Regions from separate parts of the Streptomyces sp. WMMB 714 genome, predicted to be linked through region 2. Evidence: riboswitches for the same ligand, from Rfam matches in the RefSeq annotation. Region 2 holds a riboswitch; the other holds the start of a gene.
The links. A riboswitch is a leader RNA that binds a small molecule or an ion and turns the genes downstream of it on or off. The one in region 2 is predicted to bind cobalamin.
Positions count from the first base shown of each region.

Region 1: another riboswitch for cobalamin. It lies ahead of H181DRAFT_RS12040 (cobalamin biosynthesis protein); the one in region 2 lies ahead of H181DRAFT_RS16900 (hypothetical protein).

Region 1 is NZ_FMHJ01000005.1:445,237-448,464, reverse strand. Features, by position in the region: gene H181DRAFT_RS12050 (inorganic phosphate transporter) at 1-954, shown strand, start outside; gene H181DRAFT_RS12045 (hypothetical protein) at 1,075-1,293, shown strand; cobalamin riboswitch at 1,431-1,625, shown strand; gene H181DRAFT_RS12040 (cobalamin biosynthesis protein) at 1,795-2,817, shown strand; gene H181DRAFT_RS12035 (cobyric acid synthase) at 2,814-3,228, shown strand, end outside.
Region 2 is NZ_FMHJ01000008.1:231,952-235,179, forward strand. Features, by position in the region: gene H181DRAFT_RS16890 (TetR/AcrR family transcriptional regulator) at 113-685, opposite strand; gene H181DRAFT_RS16895 (class I SAM-dependent methyltransferase) at 733-1,527, shown strand; cobalamin riboswitch at 1,692-1,812, shown strand; gene H181DRAFT_RS16900 (hypothetical protein) at 1,969-2,946, shown strand; gene H181DRAFT_RS16905 (CbiQ family ECF transporter T component) at 2,953-3,228, shown strand, end outside.

The DNA of each region.
Region 1 (3,228 bases), on a different contig from region 2:
ACCGTCGCGTCCGTGGGGATCGGCGCCGTCAACGGCGGCACCGTGGTGATGAAGGTGCTCATCCCCGCCCTCGCCGCCCCGCTCGTCGCCGGGCTCGCCGCGCTGTTCGCGACGCGTCTGACCTACCGGGCGGCACGGAACGCCGACGAGCAGCAGACCGCGAAGGGCTACCGGGCCGGGCAGATCACCTCGGCCGCGCTGGTCTCCCTCGCGCACGGCACCAACGACGCGCAGAAGACGATGGGCGTCATCACCCTGGCGCTGATCACCGGCGGCGCGCTGGCGCCGCAGGCCGACCCCCCGACCTGGGTCATCGTCTCCGCCGGTGTGGCCATCGCACTGGGCACGTACCTGGGCGGATGGCGGATCATCCGCACCATGGGCAGCGGCCTGACCGACATCAAGCCGCCTCAGGGCTTCGCCGCGCAGACCAGCGCCGCCGTGACGATCCTGGCCTCCTCGCACATCGGCTTCTCGCTCTCCACCACGCACGTCTGCTCGGGCGCCATCATGGGCTCGGGGGTCGGCCGCAAGGGCGGCGTCGTGCGCTGGTCGACGGCGGCCCGCATGGTCATGGGCTGGGGCCTGACGCTCCCGGCCGCGGGGCTCGTCGCCGCGGGTGCGGCCCTTCTCGCGGGGCAGGGCACCTGGGGCGTCACCACGGTCGCCGTGCTCGCGGTGGTCGTCAGCGGCGGCATCTGGCTGCTCTCGCGGCGCCAGCCCGTCGACCACACCAACGTCAACGACACGGCGGTCCCGGGCGAGACCGCGGAGGAGGACGCCGCGGGCGTCGTCACGACCGCGCTCCAGGCCGTCGCACCGCCGCCCACCGTGAAGGCGGGAAGCGACGCCTCGCTGCCGGAGATGTCCCTGCCGCCGCAGGGCACGCCGGCTGCCGGGTCCGCCGCCGAAGCCGAGAAGGAACGCCCCCGGGCGGGCTCCACGCTCGGCTAGCGAGCCGGCCCGCCGGACGGGACGCTCGCACCACAGCACCGACTCGAGACACCCCGACCCCGACCGCACAGCAGAGCGGCGTCAGCCGGACCTCTGCCGGACCTGAGACAGGGAAACGCTATGGACATCGACTGGGCAGCACTGGGCGAGGTATTCGGCGTCAGCCTCGTGGCCACTGTCGGCCTGGTGGGGCTCTTCACGCTCGGCATCGTGAACGGCTCCGCGGGCAAGGCGCAGGGCGGCGGCACGGCGACCCTCGCGCGCACCGGCGCGTACGCCTGCTACGCGCTGTGCGCCGCGGCGGTGGCGTACGGCATCTACATCATCACCGCACCGTGAAGTAGCGCCCGCCGGCCGGACTTCCGGGCACGGCGGGCAGCATCGGGCGAGGGGTACGGGCGGGCAGCCCGTACCCCTCGCCGTGCGTCTGCTCACACTCTTCCGCCGCAGGTCAGCGGCGAGTTGACGGCCCATCCCGTACATGGTGGACTTCCGGTTGCCCAACGGCGGCTGGAGAGGAAGCCGGTGAGAATCCGGCGCGGTCCCGCCACTGTCACCGGGGAGCGAACCCCAAGCGAAGGTCACGGCCCACGAGCGTCAAGGGGCCGGAAGGCCGGGGGACGCTGCGATCCGGGAGCCAGGAGACTCTCGCCGCCGGTACGTCGAGCCAGGGCGAGGACCCTGAGTGAGGACACCGCCATGCGTGGCTTCCCGGCCGCACCCCGTCCCGCAGTCGCATCCGCCGTCCCGGCGGGACTCCCCCGCCCGCGCCTGCCTCGTGCCGGCAGCCCTCCGCTGGGGGCCCGTCCCGTCCGCCGGAGCCCGACGGCGCGCTGAGCCATGCGAGTTCATCGCGCGTACGCCTGGGGCGCCGCCCTCGGCTACCTGGGGGACGTGCTCCTGGGCGACCCCCGCACCGGGCATCCCGTCGCCGTCTTCGGACGGGCCGCCGCCGCGGCCGAGCGCGTCCTGTGGCGCGACTCCCGCGCGGCGGGAGCCCTCCACACCGCACTGTGCGCGGGCGGCCCGGCCGCGGCGGCCGCGCTCCTCACCCGCGCCCTGCGCCGCAGGGGTCCGGCAGCGTCCGGCGTCGCGGCGCACGCGCTCGCGGGCATCCCGGCTCATGCGGCGGCGACGTGGACCGTCCTCGGCGGCAGCGGACTGTGCACGGCGGCGTGTTCCGTCCAGGCCGCCCTGGAAGCGGGGGACGTGGACCGCGCGCGCGTGCTGCTGCCTCAACTGTGCGGCCGCGACCCGCAGTCGCTGGACGCGGAGGGCATCGCCCGCGCCGCCGTCGAGTCGGTGGCGGAGAACACGTCGGACGCCGTCGTGGGTGCCCTGGTGTGGGGAGCGCTGGCCGGCGTCCCCGGTATGACGGCGTTCCGGGCGGTCAACACGCTCGACGCGATGGTGGGTCATCTCTCCCCGCGTCACCGGAAGTTCGGCTGGGCCGCCGCGAGGCTGGACGACGCGGCGGGCTGGCCCGGCGCACGTCTGACGTCGGCGCTCGCCGCGCTCGCCGGCCCCTGCCCGCGCGGCGCCCTGCGGGCGTGGCGCGGCGACGCGCACCGGCATCCCAGCCCCAACGCGGGCCCGGTGGAAGCCGCGTTCGCGGGTGCGCTGGGAGTCCGGCTCGGCGGGACGCTGAGCTACGGCGGGCGCACGGAGCACAGGCCGGTGCTCAACTCCCCCGGCAGGGCCGTGCGTCCGGGCGACATCGCACGCGCCGTGCGCCTCTCGCGGCGCGTGGGGCTCCTCTCGCTGGCGCTCACCACGGCGGCGGGCGTGGCGGGACGGCTCGCCGCCGCCCGGGTCCGCTCGCGTGGCGGAAGCCGTACGGGAACGGGAGGTACCGCGGCGTGACGGGCGGGCAGGAAGAGCGCGGCGGACCGGGCCCCGGTGCCGCCGCACGGGGCGGCGGACTGCTCGTCGCCGGCACGACGTCCGACGCGGGCAAGAGCGTGGTCACGGCGGGCATCTGCCGCTGGCTGGCGCGCAAGGGGCTGAAGGTCGCGCCGTTCAAGGCCCAGAACATGTCGCTCAACTCGTACGTGACGCGGGAGGGCGCGGAGATCGGGCGGGCGCAGGCCATGCAGGCCGCCGCGGCGCGCACCGAGCCGACGGCCCTGATGAACCCGGTGCTGCTCAAGCCGGGCGGCGACCGCAGCAGCCAGGTGGTGCTGCTGGGCAAGGCGGTCGGCGAACTCAGCGCGCGCGGCTACCACTCGGACCGGCAGGAGAAGCTGCTGGGAACCGTCACCGGCTGCCTGGAGG
Region 2 (3,228 bases):
CGCGGCAGGTGACGCTCGACGGTGAACCGATGGTGGCCCTGACCCACCGCGAGTACGAAGCCCCCACCTCACGCGCGCAGCTGCCTCGCCCGGCCTGGACAGGTCCGCTGCTTCACCGGTTCGTGCGGTCGGTGATGTGCTCGAACAGCCCTGCATGGATACGTGTGCTTACGCCCTTGGCCCACGGCTCATCCACCTCGTCGACATCGAGGGCAGCCGCATTGTTGAGAAGCATGCCGAAGGCAAGGAACGACTTCACCGTCACCGGGTCGAGACCAGCGGTACCGGCAACGGTGTCCCACATGTGGGCGACTCGTGTCCGCACCAGATCACGGACCTCGCCGTCACCGCAGGCGGCGAACCCTTGCAGCTGCAGCAAGAGGCTGGTGCGATCGGCCAGCGACTCGTAGTACTGAGCTCCCATCAGCTCCAGCGCGCTGAGACCTCCGGTGCCCTCGGCGGCTTGGGCCATGCCGTCGCTGAACCGGTCGAAGGCCGCGCCGACCAGCTCCAGGAACAGCGCCTTCTTGGTCCCGAACATCCGGAACACGTAGGCCTGCGTGATGCCCGCCTCCCGCGCGATCGCCTCGATCGATGCACCGTGAAGTCCGTGATCCGCGAACTCGCCGGCGGCGATCCCCAGCACCTGGGATCGCCGTTCGGGTCCACTCATACGCGCAGCCATGGCGGTTAAGTTACTCCTTACTAACTACTGACTTGTATTGTGGCGCAGTGGGCGATGACACCTGGGCCGGTCTGGCCGACCAGTTTGCGGACGGGGCTTACGCCTCGGTGAAGGGGCGCGTGCGCACCTACGTGATGCACCAACAGCTGATGGAGCACTTGCCGCCGCCCCCGGCACCTGTGCTCGACGTCGGCGGCGGCGCGGGCCATCAGTCGTTTCCGCTGGCCCGAGCCGGTTACGACGTGACGTTGCTCGACCCGTCGCCCGCGATGCTGGACAAGGCCCGGCAGCGGCTCGCGCGGATGCCAGGTGAGACCCGGCGACGGGTAACGCTCCTGGAGGCCGACGGCGAGCACGCCGACGCGGCAGTGGACGAACGACGCTTCGCCGCGGTGTTGTGCCACGGCGTGCTCGGGTACCAGGAGCGGCCCGAGCCGATCGTCACCCAGCTGTGCCGATGCGCCGCTGAGGGTGGCCTCGTCTCGATCATGACCGGCAACGCCAAGGCGATGGCGGTCCGCCCGGCCCTGGAACAGCGGTGGGACGACGCTCTGGCATCTTTCGACGCCCGGGCCGAGGTCGGAGTGCTGGGGGTGCCGACCCGAGCTGACACGGTCGAGGAACTCTCCCGACTCGTACGGAGCCGCGGCGTGGAGCCACTGCGCTGGTACGGCGTATGGCTGTTCGCCGACTGGCTCGACTTCAGCGGAGCCGGCATGGACCCGAGCGATTCGGAGAAGTTGGCGGCGGCCGCCGCAGTCGAACTCGAAGCCGGCCGACGAGATCCCTACCGGCAACTCAGTCGCGTCTTCCATCTCGTCGGACGCAAAGGACCGAGCTGACGGGACAACAGCAGTCGGACACTGGAGTCCGCCGGCGCATTGACCGCATCGGCTCCCCTCCTCTCATCGGCCGACCGCCCGCCACCCGGCCTGAAATCGCCGTCTGGCGGGAGCAGTTCGTCTGCCCGTACGATGCAGTTGCGTCCGTGTGTGAACGGACACCGACAACTCAATGCGTACGCGCTCGGGGAAAGCCGGTGGGATTCCGGCACTGACCTGCAACCGTGAGCGGCTGAGCATCTTCTGCCGCGAGTCGGATCACCTGGCGTGCTGCGTGCACAGCTTCTCACTGTCATGGTCTGCAGCGTGGAGCCCTCCTGAGCCGTTCCGGGGCCCCTGCCGCATTCGTCACCGACGCACGAATGCAGGTACGGGGCTTTTTTGCGGGACAGCCCGGGCAGGGGGCCTTGGTGCGGCCTGCCCGGAAGGACTCTCCCGCTCATGGCCCGCGTCAGACCCGTCAGACCCGGGGCCGCGAAGACCGCGGCCCTCGCCGCAACGGCTGCCGTCCTCCTCGGCACGTCGCCGGGGCTCACTCCGTCGGCGTCCGCCGCCGCCTCCCGGACTGACGATGTCCGGGCAGCCAAGGGGAGTTCGGGCTACTGCAAGAACAGCGACGGCGTCACAGTCGTCGTCGACTTCCAGGACCTCGGTGGAGGCACCGTCGTCCGCTGCGCCCACGGGAGTCAGTCCACCGGCCTGGCGGCCCTCAAGAACGCCGGCTTCAAGATCACCGGAACCAACCGTTGGGGCGAGGCCTTCGTCTGCCGCATCGAGGGCAAGCCGGGAGCGGACAGCGAACCCTGCATCGACACCCCTCCCACCTCTGCCTACTGGTCCTACTGGCACGCGTCCGACGGAGGCAGCTGGAAGTACAGCGACTCGGGGGTGACGAACCGGACTCCGCCGAAGGGAAGTTTCGAGGGGTGGTCCTTCTCCACGGACGAGTCGCAGTCGACCAGCCCCCCGCCGGGTCTCGCTCCGCGGCGGCCCGGCGGGGGCGGGGACTCGGGCGGCGGAGGTGACTCCGGGGGTGGATCCTCGAGTTCGGGCGGGAACGGTTCGGGCACGTCGGGCGGCTCGTCCGCCGGCGCCGGGAAGGACGGTTCCGGCGAGGCCCAGGACAAGAAGGACGAGAAGAAGCCCGAGGACGGCTCCAAGGACAAGAAGAAGGACGAGAAGTCCCCCGAGCCGTCCAAGTCGAAGGACACCGCCGCCGGTTCGGACGCTTCCGCGGCCGGGCCCGACGGCGAAGAGGACACGGCCGACGACGGCCTGAACACCGCGGACCCCGCCCGGGACGGCGGCGTGCCGACCGGGACCGTGGCCTCCGTCGGCGCCGTCGTACTGGTCGCGGCGGCGGCCGGCGCCACGGCCTGGCGCAGACGCCGCACGGCCCGGGCGGAACGGGCCGGCTGAGCAGACATGTCGTCGTCCCGCGTCACCGCAGACCTCACCGCCCGCTTCCGGATACCGCGCGCACTGCACCCGGGAGCGTGGTGGCTGTGGTCCCTCGGCATGGCCACCGCCGCCAGCCGCACCACGAACCCGCTGCTGCTCCTGCTCACCGTCGCCGTCTGCGGATACGTGGTGACCAGGCGCCGAGGCGATGCGCCCTGGGCGCTGGCCTTCCGGATGTATCTCCTTCTGGGCGCCTTCGTCGTCGTCATGCGCGTGGTCTTCCGCATCGTCTTCGGCGGC